Regions from separate parts of the Massilia sp. Se16.2.3 genome, predicted to be linked through region 1. Evidence: riboswitches for the same ligand, from Rfam matches in the RefSeq annotation. Region 1 holds a riboswitch; the other holds the start of a gene.
The links. A riboswitch is a leader RNA that binds a small molecule or an ion and turns the genes downstream of it on or off. The one in region 1 is predicted to bind cobalamin.
Positions count from the first base shown of each region.

Region 2: it holds a riboswitch for cobalamin, as region 1 does, so the genes downstream of both, G4G31_RS28260 (TonB-dependent receptor plug domain-containing protein) here and G4G31_RS25450 (TonB-dependent receptor) in region 1, are expected to answer to the same signal.

Region 1 is NZ_CP050451.1:1,625,775-1,635,471, forward strand. It holds partial or broken gene G4G31_RS07520 (cobyrinate a,c-diamide synthase) at 1-604, opposite strand, end outside; gene cobO (cob(I)yrinic acid a,c-diamide adenosyltransferase) at 598-1,224, opposite strand; gene G4G31_RS07530 (iron ABC transporter permease) at 1,256-2,284, opposite strand; gene G4G31_RS07535 (TonB-dependent receptor) at 2,296-3,723, opposite strand; gene G4G31_RS25450 (TonB-dependent receptor) at 3,680-4,207, opposite strand; cobalamin riboswitch at 4,271-4,492, opposite strand; gene G4G31_RS07540 (histidine phosphatase family protein) at 4,511-5,017, opposite strand; gene G4G31_RS07545 (adenosylcobinamide-GDP ribazoletransferase) at 5,055-5,834, opposite strand; gene cobT (nicotinate-nucleotide--dimethylbenzimidazole phosphoribosyltransferase) at 5,838-6,884, opposite strand; rRNA gene G4G31_RS07555 (16S ribosomal RNA) at 7,358-8,890, shown strand; rRNA gene G4G31_RS07560 (23S ribosomal RNA) at 9,169-9,697, shown strand, end outside.
Region 2 is NZ_CP050451.1:2,458,997-2,468,693, reverse strand. It holds gene G4G31_RS11320 (cobalamin-binding protein) at 1-208, opposite strand, end outside; gene G4G31_RS11315 (ABC transporter ATP-binding protein) at 220-1,038, opposite strand; partial or broken gene G4G31_RS11310 (FecCD family ABC transporter permease) at 1,035-2,064, opposite strand; gene G4G31_RS25805 (TonB-dependent receptor domain-containing protein) at 2,081-3,382, opposite strand; partial or broken gene G4G31_RS28260 (TonB-dependent receptor plug domain-containing protein) at 3,651-3,851, opposite strand; gene G4G31_RS27870 (hypothetical protein) at 3,838-4,110, shown strand; cobalamin riboswitch at 4,203-4,429, opposite strand; gene ylqF (ribosome biogenesis GTPase YlqF) at 4,608-5,528, opposite strand; gene G4G31_RS11295 (hypothetical protein) at 5,738-5,989, shown strand; gene G4G31_RS25795 (hypothetical protein) at 6,059-6,379, opposite strand; gene G4G31_RS25790 (hypothetical protein) at 6,415-6,612, shown strand; gene G4G31_RS11285 (hypothetical protein) at 7,234-7,674, opposite strand; partial or broken gene G4G31_RS28255 (hypothetical protein) at 7,868-8,116, opposite strand; gene G4G31_RS11275 (hypothetical protein) at 8,482-9,360, opposite strand; partial or broken gene G4G31_RS11270 (histone deacetylase family protein) at 9,601-9,697, opposite strand, start outside.

The sequences.
Region 1 (9,697 bases):
CCAGCTCGTCGAGCAGGGCGTCGAGCTGCGGTAGTTCGTTCGGCAGCACCAGGCCGAGATGGCGTTCGGGCAGCGGCGTCGGCTGGCGCCCCAGCGCGCCGAGCAGCGCAATGTCGCGCAGCGATTGCGCGACCATCTGCGCGTGCCCGCTACTGGCGATGCGGTTCGCGATCACGCCGGCCAGCTGCACCGGGCCATAGTCGCGCAGGCCGCGCGCCACCGCGCCCGCCGTTTGCGCCATCGCCGAAGCGTCGATGACGGCCAGCACCGGCATGTCGAATGCGCGCGCCAGGTCCGCCGCCGACGGGTTGCCGTCGTACAGGCCCATCACACCCTCCACCAGCACGGCGTCGGCCTCGCGCGCGGCCTCGGCCAGGCGGCGCCGGCATTCCTCCAGGCCGACCATCCACAGGTCGAGCGTGTGGACTGGCGCGCCGCAGGCACGTTCGAGCAGCATCGGGTCGATGAAATCCGGGCCGCACTTGAACACGCGCACGCGCTGGCCGGACCGTACCAGGCTGCGTGCCGGGGCGGCCGTGACCGTGGTCTTGCCCCGGCCTGAGGCCATGGCCGCCACCAGCACCATGCGCGCGCCGCTTACCATTCGGTACCCGCCTGGGCGACGATGCCGGCCGCGAAAGCGTGCTTCACCACGTTCATCTCGGTGACGGTATCGGCCACCGCCACCAGTTCCGGCGGCGCGCCGCGGCCGGTGATGACGACGTGCTGCAGCGGCGGGCGCTCGAGCAGGTCGCCGATGACGGTATCGAGGTCGAGGTAGCGGTACTTCAGGGCGATGTTCAATTCGTCGAGCACGACCAGCTTGACCGCGGGGTCGGCAAGGAAGCGTTTCGCCTGCGCCCAGGCCTCTGCAGCCTTGGCCATGTCGCGTTCGCGGTTCTGGGTTTCCCAGGTATAGCCTTCGCCCATGGCGTGGAAGCTCACCTCCTCGGGGAAGCGGCGCAGGAACAGTTCCTCGCCGGTCGACATCGCGCCCTTGATGAACTGGACCACCCCCACGCGCATGCCATGGCCGAGCGCGCGCGCCACCATCCCGAAGGCGCTCGAGCTCTTGCCCTTGCCGTTGCCGGTGTTGACGATGATGAGGCCGATCTCCTTGTCGGCCGCGGCGATGCGCGCGTCGATGATGGCCTTCTTGCGCTCCATGCGCACGCGGTGGCGTTCGTTCAGGGCGGCCGTCTGTTCGGGTGTCATGTCGTTCATGCTGGGGCTCCGTTGGGTGTCTGTGCCGGCGCTAGCCGCGGCGCAGGCGATGCAATTGGTAGAGAAAGATGGGGGCGCCGATGATGGCGGTGACGGCGCCGACCGGCAGCTGCTGGGGCGCGACGACGGTGCGTGCGAGCGTGTCGCACAGGACCAGGAAACTGCCGCCGGCAAGCGCGGCAGCGGGAACCAGCACCCGGTGATCGGGACCGAAGGCGAAGCGGCAGGCGTGCGGCACGATCAGGCCGACGAAGCCGATCGATCCGGCGCTGGTGACGGCGCTGGCGGTCAGGATCCCGGAAACGAGAAAGAGCGAGCGCCGCAGGCTGCCGACCTGCACGCCCAGCGTCACCGCGCTTTCCGCATGCAGGGCCATCACGTTCATGCCGCGCGCATTGCGCAGGGCGAACAGCAGCGCGCCCGCCAGCACGATCCAGGGCAGCGCGCGCACTGGTGCGCCGGCGACGTCGCCGATCATCCAGAACACCATGCTGCGCAGCCGGCTTTCGGGCGCAATCGACAGCATCAGCGTGATCAGGGCCACGCACAGCGAGGAAATGATGACGCCCGTGAGCAGCAGCGTCGACGTGCCGCCAGCCGCGCCGGCGCCGCCGCGCAGGTCGTGCCGCGCCAGCGCATACAGCAGCATCGACACGGCGATGGCGCCGCCGACCGCCGCCATCTCCACCGTCGCCATCGCGCACATCAACAGCATCGCGGCCAGCGCGCCCACGGAGGCGCCCGCCGAGATGCCGAGGATGTAGGGGTCGGCCAGGGGATTGCGCAGCAAGGCCTGCATCAGCACCCCGGCCGGAACCAGCGCACTGCCGGTGGCAAAGGCAACCAGTGCGCGCCCGGCACGCAGCTCGAGCAGCGAGGCGGCCAGCGACTGCGGCCGGCCCTCGAACAGCTGGCCCAGCGCCGCCGGTACCTCGGCCACCGCCACCGCGATGGAACCGGTCATGCCCGCATACAGCAGGGCGGCAAGGGCGACCAGCAGCAGCGAACCGGTGACTAGAAAGGCGCGTCGTTGCGGCGGCAGGCTGAGGGGCGTGCTCACAGGCGCCAACCTTAACGGATACCGTAGCGCAGGCCGGCGAACCAGCTGCGGCCACCGCTGCCATAGTTGCGCGCCAGCTCGTATGACTTGTCGGCGGCGTTGTTGACGCGTGCCAGCAGCGAGAAGTCGGCATTGATGCGCCAGGTCGCGTACAGGTTGAGCAGGCCATAGCCGCCGAGACGGCGCAGGTTGGCCGCGTCGTCGAAGCGCTCGCCGGACAGCACCCATTCGGCACCAAGGTCCAGGCTGCCGGCGCGATACGCGGCGCTGAAGTTGGCATGCTTGCCGGCGCGGCGCGCCAGGCGCTTGCCGGTGCCCTCATCCTGCGGATCCTGCCAGTCGAGACTAGCACGCAGGTTCAGCGCGCCGATGCGGGTGCCGCCCGCCAGCGTGACGCCTTCGAGCGTGGCCGACGCCACGTTGTAGGCGCAGCTCCCGGTGCGGCCGTCCCTCTGGTCAGGGCAGGGCGTAGCGGTCACGATCATGTCGGTCAGGCGGTTACGGAACCAGGTGGCGTCCAACTGGACAAGGGAGCTGTCGTAGCGCAGGCCCAGTTCGGCGTTGCGGCCGCGTTCCGGCTGGTTCGATTCGACCCCATAGCCCGGGTAGTACAGCTCATTGAAGGTCGGGGCGCGGAAACTGGTACCGACGCTGGCGCTGGCGCGCAATCCACCGCCGAAGTCGTAGCCGTAACCGGCGGCACCCGTGTTCCTGGCACCGTAGTCCGAGCGGTCCTGGCGCGCGCTGACATCGAACAGGTGGCGCGCGCGGCGCAGCGCATAGGCCGCGGCATAGGAATTCGTGATGCGTTCGCGCCCCAAGGCGCGGGTGGCGCTCGCTTCCACCGCTTCCTTGCGATGGGCGGCCAGCAGCTGCAGGCGGTCGGTGCCGAGCGTGATCGTGTTTTGCCAGGTCAGTTCGTCCTGGCGGGTGTCGATCTGGCTGGTGCCGCTGGCCGTCGCGTTGGCAAAGCTGCCCAGCTTGTCCTCGGAGCGCGCCAGCTGCACGGTGCTCTGCCAGTTCGGCAGGAAGCGGTTGCTCATGTGGAGCGAGGCGCTGTTCAGGTCCTGGCGATTGTTCGTGTCGAAGCTGCCGGCACCGCTGTCGTACTGGGCGCGCAGGCGGCTGTGCAGGAACTGGACGCCGGCTTCGTGGCCAGGCGCGAGCAGGACCCCTACGCGGCCATGCACGCTGCTGCGGCGGTAGCCGTCGTCGTCCGGGTTGTAGCCAAAGGCACCCGGTTTGGTGGCGGAGAAGCCTTCGGATTCTTCGTGGCCGGCCCCGAGCGCGTAGCTGACGGCATGCTCGCCACCACTGGCGCCGGCAATGCTGGCGCTGGCCTGGCGTGTGGCATCGCTGCCGGCGCCGAGCGCGGCGGTGGCCGCCAGGCCGGCTTCACCCCTTGCGCGTGAAGATCTGGATGACGCCGCCGATCGCATCGGCACCGTACAGGGTGCTCAGCGGCCCGTAGACGACTTCGATGCGCTCGATCGCTTCCAGCGGAATCGCATTCCAGCTGGCGACGCCGCTGGTGGACGAGCCGATGCGCACGCCGTCGAGCAGGACGACGACCTGGTTGCTGTTGGCCCCGCGCAGGTAGACGCTGGTGCTGGCGCCGGCACTGCCGTTGCGGGTGATTTCGATGCCGGGCTGGCGCTGCAGCACATCGGCGACCGAGCCAGCCCCAAGGCGCGCGATTTCCTCAGCCTCGATGACGGTCGTCTGGGCGATGACGTCGGCCGCGCGTTGCGGCGTGCGTGTCGCGGTGACGACGACGGTATCGATGGTGGCGTCCGATACGGCGTCCGTTACGGCGTCCGTTACGGCATCGGCGGAAGGGTGGGCGGAGGCCTGCGCGAAAGGCGCAAGCATGGCGAAGACAAGCGACGAGGCGGCCGCTTGCCGGGTACGGTGAAAGTGCATGACGAAGTATGGGTTGGACAACCAGCCCACGTCCCCGTAGGCCAGATTGAACAGAAGCGCGCACGCGCGCCTCCACCTTTTGGCCGGTATCCGGGCTGGCAAGTGGGGCCGTCCGACCTTCCCATGCAAACGCACAGTGGTCTGGGTAGACGGTTTGCCGCGTGAACGCGGCACTTGCTTACCGTTGCGGGGGCAGCACACGTTGGCTTGCAAAGCAGGCTTCGTGTTTCCCGTTTAACTGCACCTGTGGACACAGGCGCGAGCACCAAAACAGGACGATTATACGGTGTCGTCCCGGCGTTGTCAGTCTTTCAGCAAGATGACTTCGCCATAACCGACCTGGTGTGGGGTACTCGCCGCCTGCAGCGCGGCCATCTCGAGTGACTGGCCGCCCTGCAGGGCGGACAACAGGCGAATGGTGCCGGCGTGGCAGAGCACCAGCGCTTGCGCGTGGCCGCGCGCACGCAGGTCGCGCCGGAATGCCGCCACCCGCTCTGCCACCTGCAGCACGCTTTCGCCGCCGCCGGGACGGTAGCGCAGCAGGTCGGCGGCCCAGGCGTCGACTTCGGCGCGAGGAATTGCGTCCCAGCTGCGCATCTCCCAGCTGCCGAAGTCCATCTCGGACAGGCGTGCATCGAACACGGGCGCCGGGCCCAGTCGGCGCGCCAGCTCGGCGCAGCGGCGCAGCGGGCTGGCATATACAGGCATGCTGCCGGGCAGGCCTTGGGCGCGCAGTGCAGCGTGAACCTGCATGGCCTGCGCTTCGTCTGCCTCCACATCGCTGCTGCCGTAGCACAGGCCGGGGAGCATATCCGGCCGTGGATGGCGTACCAGGAACAGCCGCATACTAAGCCAGTGCGCCGTGCTTGAAGCTCGCGAGCACCGCCAGGTACACGGCCACCTCGGCCAGCTGCTGTACGGCCCCGAGGCAGTCACCCGTATAGCCTCCAATGCGCGCCTGGAAGATACGTGCCAGCCAGAAGGCGGCGCAGGCTGCGGCGACGAGGGCGCCGCCGATCGCCCAGGGCGTGAACACGCCGTACGCCACCATCGCGGCGGCGGGAAGCAGCGCGGTCGCCGAGGCGATGCCGAATTCGCCGCCGCTTATTTCCTGCGCGAGCGGCTTGGACTTGCCTTCGCCGCGGGCGTAGGTCATGCGCCAGATCAGGCTCGTTGCGGCCAGGCGCGAGATCGGGTGCGCCAGCAGCAGCGCGGCGATGGCGCCGGCGGGCGGCAGCATCGCCAGCGCCGTGCATTTCAGCCCGAGCATGCAGGCGATGCCGATCGCACCGTAGGCGCCGACCCGCGAATCCTTCATGATCTCGAGCACGCGCTCGCGCGTCAGGCCGCCACCGAAACCGTCGCAGGTATCGGCGAAGCCATCTTCGTGGAAGGCGCCGGTGAGGTAGATCGACGCCGCGGTCGATAGCACCGCCGCTACTGGCGCGGGCAGCACGAGCGCGGCGAGCGCGTACACGGCAGCCGCGATAGCGCCCACTACCCAGCCGACCAGGGGGAAGTAGCGCGACGCATGGTGCAGCCACTCGGGCTGGAAGCCGACCCAGCGCGGGATCGGCAGCCGCGTGAAGAACTGCAGGGCGATGAAGAACAGGCGCAGCTGCTGCATGGCTTATGCCGCGCCGGTGCCGGCCTGGGTACTGACTTCGGCCGATGCAAAGGTCGCCATCTCGTTCAGGAAGTTCACAGCCGCGTGCAGCAGGGGCAAGGCGAGGGCGCTGCCGGTGCCTTCGCCCAGGCGCAAGCCCAGTTGCAGCAAGGGCTGGGCGCCCAGGTGCTCCAGCATCAAGCGGTGTCCATGTTCGCTGGAACAGTGCGCAAACACGCAGTAGTCGAGGATGGCGGGCTGCAGGCGCGCCGCAACGAGCAGGGCACTCGTGACGATGAAGCCGTCGATCAGCAGCACCTTGCGCAGGTGCGCCGCCTGCAGCATGGCGCCGGCCATCGTCGCGATTTCGAAGCCGCCGAAGGTGGCCAGCACGTCGAGCGGTGCGGAGACGTCGCGATGCAACTCGATAGCCGCTTGCAGCACCTTCTGTTTATGCAGGACGCCACTTGGCGCCAGGCCGGTGCCCGCACCGACGCAGCTGGCGAGCGGGATGCCGCTCAGCTTGTGCATCAGCGCCGCGGCGGAGCTGGTGTTCCCGATGCCCATCTCGCCAAAACCCACCACGTTCCCCGGCAAGTCGCGCACGAGTGCCATGCCGCCTTCCATCGCCTGCGCACACTCGTCAGGCGACATGGCCGCTTCCCTGGCGAAATTGCGGGTACCGGCCGCCACCTTGCGGTTGAGTAGTCCGGCGCGTTGGCCGAATACGTGGTTTACGCCTGCATCGATGACCTGGATGGTCCAGCCGTTCTGGCGTGCGAACACATTGATGGCCGCACCGCCGGCGAGGAAGTTCTCGACCATCTGCCAGGTTACTTCCTGCGGATAGGCGGAAACACCCTCGGCAACAATGCCGTGGTCGCCGGCGAACACGAGCATGGCAGGGGTATCGATATGCGGCTGGGCCGATTCCTGGATCAGGCCAACCTGTATTGCCAGTGCTTCCAGGCGCCCCAGGCTTCCGAGCGGTTTGGTCTTATTGTCGACGGCAAGGGCAAGCGACTTGGACAGTTTGGGATTCTCGATAGGAAACACAGCGGGAATAAACATTGTTGTCGTTTTATATAGTGAACGGGCCGCGCAAAGATAGCACAGGCGAGGGGCTTGCAAGCTGCCTGCGGCTTTGTTATGATTCGCCTCCGCTTCGGCGCTCAGTGCAAAACGTTAACGAAATCAAGTAGTTAAGTATGCAACAGGCGAAGAAGAGGAAAAAAAGAAGTTGACGACGCAAACGAAACACTGCATAATCTCACTTCTCTGCTGCTGACGAACAAAACGATTCGCGACAAAGCAGCAAGGCAGTACCGCCCTCGGCGGGAGCCAAAGTTCTTTAACAATTAACAGTCGATAAGTGTGGGCGTTTGATGAAGGTGCCAGCTGACTAGTTCAGCTGATTACTTAAATTATCAAATGTTCACAAAAGTATTAAGCGTTGTCTCAGCAATGAGATAACGGTCAGTATCTTGAGTGAGCGACTCCGCTAGCAATAGCGGATGACACGAAAGTGTCAACAAACAGAGATTGAACTGAAGAGTTTGATCCTGGCTCAGATTGAACGCTGGCGGCATGCTTTACACATGCAAGTCGAACGGCAGCACGGGCTTCGGCCTGGTGGCGAGTGGCGAACGGGTGAGTAATATATCGGAACGTACCCAAGAGTGGGGGATAACGTAGCGAAAGTTACGCTAATACCGCATACGATCTATGGATGAAAGCAGGGGACCGCAAGGCCTTGTGTGCCCTGGAGCGGCCGATATCTGATTAGCTAGTTGGTAGGGTAAAGGCCTACCAAGGCGACGATCAGTAGCTGGTCTGAGAGGACGACCAGCCACACTGGAACTGAGACACGGTCCAGACTCCTACGGGAGGCAGCAGTGGGGAATTTTTGGACAATGGGCGCAAGCCTGATCCAGCAATGCCGCGTGAGTGAAGAAGGCCTTCGGGTTGTAAAGCTCTTTTGTCAGGGAAGAAACGGTGGGGGCTAATATCCTCTGCTAATGACGGTACCTGAAGAATAAGCACCGGCTAACTACGTGCCAGCAGCCGCGGTAATACGTAGGGTGCAAGCGTTAATCGGAATTACTGGGCGTAAAGCGTGCGCAGGCGGTTTTGTAAGTCTGTCGTGAAAGCCCCGGGCTCAACCACGGGAATTGCGATGGAGACTGCAAGGCTTGAATCTGGCAGAGGGGGGTAGAATTCCACGTGTAGCAGTGAAATGCGTAGAGATGTGGAGGAACACCGATGGCGAAGGCAGCCCCCCGGGTCAAGATTGACGCTCATGCACGAAAGCGTGGGGAGCAAACAGGATTAGATACCCCGGTAGTCCACGCCCTAAACGATGTCTACTAGTTGTCGGGTTTTAATTAACTTGGTAACGCAGCTAACGCGTGAAGTAGACCGCTGGGGGAGTACGGTCGCAAGATTAAAACTCAAAGGAATTGACGGGGACCCGCACAAGCGGTGGATGATGTGGATTAATTCGATGCAACGCGAAAAACCTTACCTACCCTTGACATGTCAGGAATCCTTGAGAGATCAGGGAGTGCCCGAAAGGGAACCTGAACACAGGTGCTGCATGGCTGTCGTCAGCTCGTGTCGTGAGATGTTGGGTTAAGTCCCGCAACGAGCGCAACCCTTGTCATTAGTTGCTACGCAAGAGCACTCTAATGAGACTGCCGGTGACAAACCGGAGGAAGGTGGGGATGACGTCAAGTCCTCATGGTCTTATGGGTAGGGCTTCACACGTCATACAATGGTACATACAGAGGGCCGCCAACCCGCGAGGGGGAGCTAATCCCAGAAAGTGTATCGTAGTCCGGATCGCAGTCTGCAACTCGACTGCGTGAAGTTGGAATCGCTAGTAATCGCGGATCAGCATGCCGCGGTGAATACGTTCCCGGGTCTTGTACACACCGCCCGTCACACCATGGGAGCGGGTTTTACCAGAAGTAGGTAGCTTAACCGCAAGGGGGGCGCTTACCACGGTAGGATTCGTGACTGGGGTGAAGTCGTAACAAGGTAGCCGTATCGGAAGGTGCGGCTGGATCACCTCCTTTCTAGAGTAGCACCGGGAGCTAACGCTCCATCATCAAGCGTTCACACTTATCGACTGTCAATAAGAACTGTATTTAGCTGAAGCGGAAAGCTTGAGCTAAGTGTAGTTATTGTTCTTTAACAATCTGGAAGAAGTAAAGTTTTTTTTAAGCGTGCAAACGCATCAGCAATGATGAGTGAGCACACTTAGGGTAGTAGTAAAAGTATCAACAAACATGCAACAAGCTGTACTCCTTGAACTATGACGCTCCCCGGTGCGAACCAGGGGCTAACGTTATAGGGACAAGCGAATAAGTGCACATGGTGGATGCCTTGGCGATTACAGGCGATGAAGGACGTAGTAGCTTGCGATAAGCTGCGGGGAGTGAGCAAACACACTTTGATCCGCAGATTTCCGAATGGGGAAACCCGGTTCTTTTAGGTCATTGCATGCTGAATACATAGGCATGCAAAGCGAACGCGGCGAACTGAAACATCTAAGTAGCTGCAGGAAAAGAAATCAACCGAGATTCCCAAAGTAGTGGCGAGCGAAATGGGAAGAGCCTGTACGTGATAGTCGACTGGATAGTGGAACGGATTGGAAACTCCGGCCATAGAGGGTGATAGCCCCTTACACGAAATTCAGACGGTGGTACTAAGCGTACGACAAGTAGGGCGGGACACGAGAAATCCTGTCTGAACATGGGGGACCATCCTCCAAGGCTAAATACTCGTAATCGACCGATAGTGAACCAGTACCGTGAGGGAAAGGCGAAAAGAACCCCGGGAGGGGAGTGAAATAGATCCTGAAACCGTGTGCATACAAACAG
Region 2 (9,697 bases), 830 kb from region 1:
GTGCCTGCGCCGGATAGTCGCTATGGTTCATGGCGCCGACGATGCGCGCGCCGCCGCCGGCCGCGAACACCAGTTCGGTCACGTGCGGGGCCATCGAGATCACGCGCGCGGCCGGGCGCGCCAGCACGACGCGGCGGCCCGTATCGTCGACGACGCTGATGGCGGCCGCGGCCAGGTTCGCGCTGAGCGCCAGCACGGCTGCGAGCATGAGCGAGATTTTCACTGCGCCCTCCGCGCCGCCAGGCCAGGCAGCTTCGCAGGCACCGGCACCGGCGTATCGTCGGGCAGGAAGATGGTGCGTCCGCCATGGTGGATGGCGGCGATCGGATGGCCGAGGCAGTCGCTCAGCAAATCGGCGCGCATCACCTCGGCGACAGGCCCGGCGCGCCAGGCGCCGTCCTTCAACAGCAGCAGCGCATGCGTCGCGCCGCTCCAGGCCAGGTTCAGGTCGTGGCCGACGCTGACCACCGCCCTGCCCTCGTCGCGGCAGAGGCGCGCCAGCAGGTCCGTCATCGCCACCTGGTGCGCCAGGTCGAGCGCATTGGCCGGCTCGTCGAGCAGCAGCAGCGGCGTGTCCTGGGCCAGCAGCGCGGCGATCGCCACGCGCTGGCGCTCGCCGCCCGACAGCGTGCGCACGTCGCGCTGGGCCAGGTGCAGCACGTCGAGGGTACGCAGTGCGCGCTCGGCGGCGGCATGGTCGTCGCTGCCTTCCCAGTAGCGGTCGGCGTGATAGGGGTGGCGCGCCATCAGGACCGTCTCGATGACGCGGTAGGCAAAAGCGTCGCCGCGCGACTGCGCCAGGTAGGCACGCTCGCGCGCCAGCGCCGTCAGCGGCCAGTCGGGCAGTGGCCGGCCGGCCAGCACCACCTGGCCAGCGTCGGGCGTGCGCAGGCCGGCGAGCGTGCGCAGCAAGGTGCTCTTGCCGGCGCCGTTGGGGCCGATCACGCACCAGCTCTGGCCGGGATCGACGCGCCAGTCCAGGCGCTCGAGCAGGACGCGGCCGTCGGCGCGCAGGAGGAGGTTGCGGGTCTCGATCATGGGCGGCGCAGGTGAAGTTGATGCAACTGGAACAGGAAGACCGGTACGCCGATCAGCGAGGTGAGCACGCCGACCGGCAGCTGCTGCGGTGCCAGCACGGTGCGCGCCAGCGTATCGGCCAGCACCGGAAGCCGCCGCCAGCCAGGCTTGCCGCCGGCAGCAGCATGCGGTGGTCGGGTCCGAAGGCATGGCGGCAGGCGTGCGGCACCACCAGGCCGACGAAGCCGATGCTGCCCCCGGTGGTGACGGCGCAGGCCGTCAGCAGGCCGGAACAGATGAAGAGAAAGCGGCGCTGGGCGGTCACATCGACACCGAGCGTGACGGCGGCATCGGCATGCAGGGCCATGACATTCAGGTCGCGGGCACGGCGCAGCGCCAGCAGCAGCGCGCCGCCCAGTACGATCCAGGGCAGCGCCCGCCACGAGGTGCCGGCCAGGTCGCCGATCATCCAGAACACCATGCCGCGCAGGCGCGACTCGGGCGCGACCGACAGCATCAGGGTGACCAGGGCCATGCACGCCGAGGCCAGCAGCACGCCGGTGAGCAGCAAGGTGCTGGACTCGCCCGTGCGCACGCCCCCGCGCCCACCGGCCAGGTCGCGCCGCGCCAGCAGGTACAGCAGCAGCGAGACCGCCACCGCGCCGGCCAGCGCGCCCAGGTCGACCGCCCACAGCGCGGCGCCGAACAGCAGCGCGGCCAGGGCGCCAACGGCGGCGCCGGCCGACACGCCCAGCACGTAGGGGTCGGCCAGGGGATTCCTGACCAGCGCCTGCATCATCACGCCGGCCAGCGCCAGCGCCGCGCCGGTCACGAAAGCCCGCTGGCGCGGCCCGTGCGCAGGTCGAGCAGGGTCGCCGCCATGCCGCCTGGCTCGCCCCGCACCAGGCTGGCCAGGGCGGATGGAAAATCAGCCAGCGGCACGGCCACCGAGCCTGCCAGTCCCGCGCCCGCCAGCGCCGCCAGCGCGCATGCGGCCAGCAGCGCCAGCGTGGCGGCGTGCCGGCGCGCAGGCGACGGGTTGGCGATGGCGGTGCTCACGACATCAGAAGTCGTAGCGTGCCGACAGCTTCAGCAGGCGGCCATTGCCCGGATAGATGCCGCTGCGGCAGCCATAGGCCTGGCTGAAGTAGTCGCGGTCCGCCAGGTTCTGGCCGGCGAGTGCGAATTCCCATGGGCCGACGCGGTAGGCGTAGCGGGCATCAAACGTCGTATAGGACGGAATGCGCGCGCCGCAATCGTTGCTGAAGTCGTTGCCGTAGCGCTGGGTCGAGACGTACTGGGCGCCGATGTCGGCGCTGTGGCCGCCGGCCGGCAGCCAGGCCAGGCGCGCGGTCAGCACGTTCTTCGGCACCAGCACCATGCCGCGGCCAGCGTTCGGGCCCTCGGTGAACTCTGCCTGGACGTGCTGCCAGTGGCCGGTCAGGCGCAGGTCCGCGCCCAGATCCGCGTGGCCGTCCACTTCGACGCCCCGGCGCCGGGTCGGGTCGAGGTTGGTGTTCGCGCCCCAGCCGCCGGCGAGGGTCGGATCGAAGAAGATCTCGTTGCGCAGGCGGTGGCGGAACACGCGTGCGGAGACGCCACGTGCCGTGCTGCCGGCGCTGATGCCGATTTCCAGGTCGCGCGAAGTTTGCACGTCCAGCAGGCCGTCGCTCGAGCGGTAAGCGTTTTCGTCGGCGTTCGGCACGCGGTAGCTCTGCCCCGCTTTCGCGTGCAGGGTCACACCCGCGATCGGATCGATGCTGCCTTCCAGGGTCCAGGCATTCTGCGACTGGGTGCCGTTCGGCGCGCCCGAGAACGGGTTGCCGGCTTCATAGCCACGCGTGTCCTCCTTCTCGAACTTCTCGTGGCGCGCGCCCAGCGCCAGGCGCGCCTTCAGCGCACCCTCGAGGCGTAGCTCGTCGCGCAGGTAGACGGCGCGCGCATCCCGGATGCTGATTGCGCCCACGCCGGCGGCGCCGCGCTCCCAGCGGGTCAGGTCGATGCCGGCGACGACTTCGTTGAGCAGGGTGCCGGAGCGGGCGATCTGGCGCAGGCGCGGCGAGAACTGGGTCTGGCGGGTGTAGCCGGTCGACTCCAGCACCGTGGGACCGGACGCGGTCTGGTACTCGTAGCGCGAATTGACTTCGCGCTCGCGATGCGACAGCTCGGCCGCCAGTTCCACGCTGCCGATGCGCTGCTCGGCAAAGGCGGTGACCCGGTCGGTTGCGAGGTCGCCGAAGTCGTGCGGCGTATGGGTCTGGGTCGGGTCCTGCTCGAACTCCGGGAGGGTGAGCGCACCGGGAAACGCGCATCCTGGCGCGCGCTTTCGGCGCGCAGCCCCAGGCGCGTGCCATCCTGCGCCCACTGGACGCCGCCGCTGACGGTCTTTTGCAGGAACTGGTTGTTGGCGCGGTCGTTATGGCTGCCCGGCGCGCGGCGGCCAGGTCGAAGGACAGCGGGCCGGCGCCGTGGCGCACCGAGGCGCGCGTATCGAAACTGTGGCGCTGGCCGGCCTCGAGGGCGAGCGAGCCGTGGTAGCCGCCATCGGCGCCGCGTTTGGTAATGATGTTGATGACGCCGCCGGTCGCGCCTTCGCCGTACAGCACGCTGCTGCCGCCGCGCATGATCTCGATGCGCTCGACGGTATCGACGGGAATCGTCGACAGCACGGCGCCAGTCAGTTCGTTCTCGTTCATGCGCACGCCGTCGACCATGACCACCATGTTCTGGCTGCTGTTGGTGCCGAAGCCGCGCAGGTCGAGCGCGAAGTCGGGCGAACCGTCGAAGCTCTGACGGCCGTATACGCCGCCAATCTTGCGGATGGCGGCATTCACGTCGGTGACGCCGGCATTGCGGATCTCGTCGGCCGTGATGACGGTGGCGCCGATCGGCGTCAGGGCCGGATCGCTGGCGAAGCGGGCACCGGTGACATGCACGGTGGAGACGGATTCGGCGGCAGCGTCCGGGACGTCGGCGGCGGCCAGGGCGGCGCCGGCAAACAGGGAAAGGGAAACGGCGCAGGCCAGCGCGATCGGCGTTCTGGCCGGCGCGCTGTTCGAAACAACAGCAGTCATGATCTTGGTTCTTCGATAAGGGTGCGCCCGGCTTGCGTCCCCGCAGGCCGGACTCCACGAACGTCGCCCGGTAAGCCTCGCGACGCACAGGGCGGCACCACGAGACACGCCGGGCGCGTCCACCTGTCTGGCCGGTATCCGGGCTTGCAAGTCGGACCGCCTCACCTTCCTGTGCGCGGCACAGTGGTGTTCGAGGAAGTCTGTCGCCGGGGCGACGCTTGATTACCGTTGCGGGGGCAGCACACCTGGCCATGCGCCGGGGGCGCGGTGGCATCGTGTTTCCCGTTTAACTGCGCGCGCAGATCGCGCACGCGGGCACCAGAACGGCGTGATTATATACCTGGCAAGGGTTTCGGGTCGGATGGTGGCGCGCCGGTTGCCACGTGGGCCGCGTCTTGTCGGAGGCACGATACCGTTTCTCTGTTCAGCGGGGAAACCGCGTGGAGTCGGGACTCCACCCTAGGTCCTGAGCAAACGGTGAGACAGCGTGGGCACAAGTGCCCACCCTACACCCCCTCAGGTGCCGCGCTTGCCGCGGGCGGCCTCTTCGGCCTTCAAGGCAGCCTTCTCGGCGGCGATGCGCGCTTTTTCTTCCTTCTCGATGCGGTGCGCCTCCAGGCGCGCGGCGCGGGAGTCCGGGGTTTCCAGGCTGATGCGGCCGATGGCCCCGCTGCGGTAGTCGTGCAGCAGCACGTGGGCCGCTTTTTCGACGTCGAACTCGCCGCCGCGCACACGGAAACCGCGGCGCGCCGCCACCTGCTCGACCACGCCGATGCCGTCCAGGCCTTCCGTCTTGAAGCCGTAGCGCGCCGTGAGCAGCTGCGGATAGCGTTCAAGCAGCACGTCGCCCAGGAAAAAGGCGACCTCTTCCTCGATCAGGGCATTCGTGCCGATGGCATGGCTGGCGGCCAGCATCAGGCCGTCGCTCGGCATGTCGATCTTCGGCCACATCAGGCCCGGGGTATCGACCAGCACGGTGAACTGGTCGAGGTAGAGCTTCTGCTGGGTCTTGGTGACCGCCGGTTCGTCGCCGACTTTGGCCACGCGCTTTTTCAGCAGCGCGTTCATCAGGGTCGACTTGCCGACGTTGGGGATGCCCATGATCATGATGCGCAGCGGCTTGGTCGGCACGCCCCGGTGCGGCGCCAGCGAACGGGCCAGCTCCGGGATGCGCGCGACGTCGGCCGGGCGCTTGGTCGTCATCGGATAGGCCGTCACGCCCGGCTGGGCATCGTAGAAGGCTTTCCAGGCGGCGGTGGCGACCGGGTCGGCCAGGTCGATCTTGTTGAGGATCTTGAGTACCGGACGCTGGCGGAACTTGCGCATGCGGTCGACCAGCGGGTTGCAGCTCGCCTCGGGCAGGCGTGCATCGAGCACCTCGATCACGAGATCGATGAACTCCATCTGCTCCTCCGCCTGCTTCTTGGCGGAGTTCATGTGGCCCGGGAACCATTGTATCGACATGCTGTGCTTTCAAATTCTGCGAACGAGGCGGTATTTTACGCTGCCGCCCGCTACGCGTCCCGCCGCGCTGTCGTTATGTTTCCACACGTAACAAATTTGGCTTGATCCAGGACAATACCCAGGGAAGGCCGGCGCGCACGATGACGAGACGGCCGCTGTGGCCGGTTCGAGGAGAGATCGTCATGGGAATCGCGCGCAACGTCGAAGTATGGATCTTTGGGGCTTTCGGTGCGCTGTGCCTGGCAGCCTGCCTGAGCGGACCGTCCCAGCGCGCCGCCCCGTCGGCGGGTGCAGGCATGGCACCGGGCATGGCGGAGGATGTCGCGCTGGCGCAGCCGGACATCGAGCAGATGCAGCCGATGTACGTCGTCTACGTGGTCGGCAAGCGGCCCGGCGGCGCGGCCAAACGCGCGCCGCGCCAGATCGAGGGCTGAGCAGGCGCGGTCGGCCGCGCGCTGGAACGCTCCAGCGCGCGGCAGCCTCGCCAGCCGTCCCTCTCCGCCCTAGCGCGCCAGCGCTTCCATGTCGCGCCGCACCAGGCTCGTCACCCCGCCCCAGGTCCGCCCCGTGTAGTGCCCGTAGTCTTCGCCGTCGTCGCGAAACTCCACCGAGTGAAAGGCCCACTTGGCGCGCCCACCCTGGTTCGGGCCCGACCCAAGCGTCAGGTCGTTGCAGAACCAGTCGCCCGGGTTGCACAGCGAACTGCCGCCGCCCCGGAAGCCGCGCCGGCGCTGTGGTAGGCCACCACTTCGTCGTCCTGGCCGGGCAGCGCGAACGAATACAGCGTGCCCCCGGCGCGCCGGCATACATGTAGAACCAGACATTGCGCGTGTCGTTGTGGTTGTAGAGCGCGCGCGCGGTGGTCACCTTGTGCTGCCGGGCGATCTCGTCGCTCACCGCCCAGGCGCCGATGTCGGCCAGCTCGCTGCCGCCGGCGGAACCCGCCGCGACCCGCACCCATTTGATGTTCCAGCCGGTCTGCGTGCCGCCGCCCGCGCCGCACACACCGGCCGTGTTCGGCTGGGCATTCGTGACCGGACGCTGCGAGCCGCCATAGTTGGCCAGCGTGTAGCCCATCAGCATGTCGCCGGCGCTGTGCACGGCGACATAGCACCAGTTGTTCCCCGTGCAGAAGCAGTCGAGCGCCGAGCGGATGGTGCCGCTTTGCGAGGCCACGCCGCTCTTGCCATCCCAGTTCACGGCCTTCTTGTTGACGCCGGCAGCCGTAGCGGCCGGGCCGAAGTAGGCGAAATCGTTGTAGTTGCCGATCGCGCCGCCGCCGTTGCGGCCATGGATCCAGAGCGTGTAGTTGGTGGCGTCAGCCAGGCCGGCGGCAAGCATGCCGGGCAGGCAGAGGACTAAGGCAATGCGCGCGGGACGTCCCATGTCTTCCTCCATTGTTGTGGTGACGGTGGGTTCCTCGGTTGGCCGACCGCTGCCGCCATCACATTACAGGGACGACGGCGCGTCAACCGGCGCGCGTCCGGGCGTGGGGGGAAGGATACCGAACAGCGGGGCGTGGCGGGTGTAGGCGGCGAAGTTGATTTACCACGCTGGCGAGCCTCATATCGAGCCGGTCGGCACTGTCTACCGGCGCCGTCAACGACCGCCGCGCCGCAGCTGTCCCGTAGCGGCAACGTACAAGGCATCGAGGCCCTGCCCCGATGCCTTGCATGTCCTACCGCGCCGGCGTTTCGCAGGCGCTCGCCGGCAAGGGCTGCGCCGGGTCGAACTTCGCCAGGTTCTCGCCGGCCAGCTTGCGGTCCTTGGCAAACTCCGTCAGGTAACGCTGGCGCTCCTCGCTCGTCCATTCGGCAGTCGAGATGCCCTTCAGGGTTTGCGAGCGGCTGGTCAGCACCTTGCCTTCCAGGCGCGGCATCAGTTCGCGGTCTGGATCGGCGTTTTCCTTCAGCAGGTAGCCGTCGACGTCGCGCAGCGTCAGCGGCAGCGCGGCCTTGCCGTCGTGGAGCAGCTTGCCGAAGGCGACCAGCTTGATGTCGTTCGGCCCCGGACCCAGCACCTCGTTGAAGGTCGCCAGCGCGAACGGCCGCCCCCGGGCGTCGTCGATGCGGCCGGTGACGACATAGCGCCCCGGCTGGCGCACGTCGGCACGCAGCACGAAGACCAGCGAACCGTCCTCGATCGCCTCGCGCGGCGGGCCAGCCCGTGGCGGGCACCGAGGGCGAATGGATCACGTCGAAGATCAGCGCGCCGTTCTTGCCGCCGGCCGTGTAGCGCACCTCGGTGCGGATGGTGCCGTGAAAGCCCGCCAGGCCCGTCTGGGATGGCGTCAGCACGGCGGCAAAAGCACCGTCGCCCGCCACCGGATCGGCGCCGCCGCCATCGTCGGCAAAGGCCAGCGGCACCTGGGCGGTCGGGCGGGCGCCCGCCGTCGTGATGCCGGCTGCCAGCGCGCGCGTGATCACGAGCGGCACGCCGTTGCCGCCCGGCTCGACCGCGCGCAGCGAGAACGAGACCGATTCCCCGGCCGCCAGGTAGACCCGCGACTGCGAAGTCTGCAGCAGGATGTTCGGGTTGCTGCGGCGGTCGTCGCCGCGCATCGGGTTCATCTCGGTGACGGGCCGGTTCGGATAGGCCTGGTCGGGATTCTGCGACATCGGCCGCGAGCCGGCCGGATACTGGCTGCCCTCGCGGTAGCTGCAATAGGTGTGGTCGGCCAGTTCGTAGTTTTCGACCAGCAGCTGGCGCTGGCGCGTGCGCTCGTCGGCTGCCGGCGGCGCCCCCCCGCCCGCGGCCGCGACCTGGCCGAAGAACTGGGGCCCCGGGCAGCGGCAGCGGGACCGGCGACGGGCGCCGGCCCCGGCTGCTCGCCCTTGCGCAGCACCAGCCAGCCGATGGCCGCCACCAGCGCGAACAGCAGCGCCAGCGGCAGCCAGCGGCGCCAGCGCGCCACCCTCCCGGACGATCAGAGGGCACTGTTCACCACGGCGCTGCGGACCACGCCGACGATGCCGCCCCAGTTGCCGTTGGCATAGTGGTTGTAGGCCTCGTTATCGTCGCGGAAGCTGACCGAGTGGTAGCTCCACTTCAGGCTGCCGCCTTCGTTGGCCGCCGTCCCCAGGCTCAGGTCGTTGCACAGCCAGTCGCTCGGGTTGCAGTAGGAGCCTCCCGAACTGCCGGCCACGCCGCCGGTGCTATGGTAGGCCACGGCTTCGTCGTCCTGGCCCGGCAGGATGCCCGAGTAGGCGGTGCCCTTGGCGCCGGCATACATGTAGAACCAGACGTTGCGGGTGGTGTTGTGGTTGTACATGGCACGCGCGGTGGTGGTCTTCAGGTCCTGCACCAGCGGTTCGGACGTGGTCCAGGAGCCGGCATCGGACAGCTCCGAGCCGCCGCCGGCGCCCGACGCGGCGCGCACCCACTTGATGTTCCAGCCGGTCTGGGACGTACCGTCGGTATTGCCGCAGACGCCAGAGGTGTTCGCGACCGCATTCTTCTTCACGCGCGCCGAGCCGCCGTAATTGGCCATCGTGTAGCCCATCATCAGGTCGCCGGCGCTGTGGGTGACGACATAGCACCAGTTGTTACCGGTGCAGAAGCAGTCGAGCGCGTCGCGGATCTTGCCGCTTTGCGAAGCAATGCTGCTGCGCCCGTCCCAGTTGACCGATTTCTTGTTGACGCCGGCGGCCGTGGTGCCGGGACCCCAATAGGTCCAGCTGTTGTAGTTGCCGACCACCCCGCCACCGGTGCGGCCATTGATCCATAGTGTGTAGTTCGTGGCCGCGGCAAAGCTCGAGGCGGCCATCAAACAGACGGCCGCCATCATCTGCAGTACTTTCTTCACAATCTCCTCCTTGTTTTTGAGTGGACGCCTGTCGGTCGCCATCGCTGCCGGCAAACGCAGGCGCAGCCGTTTTTTACGGCTGAGCCGACTGTATGCCTGGCTTAGATTGCTGTCAAACGCACGATTGACTGAAGAAGATTCTGTGGCGAAAACGCCTATGCAAATAAAATTTACTGTCAGTTAAATGGCACCGGGACCCGAAGGTAACAATTGGCCGGGCGCCCGCGCCGCCGGACGGGGCTAGTCGAGTTCGGCCAGCACCTTGAGGTGGGCGACGACGCTGCGCCCCAGCGCCGACAGGTCGTAGCCCCCTTCCGGGCAGCTGACGATGCGCCCG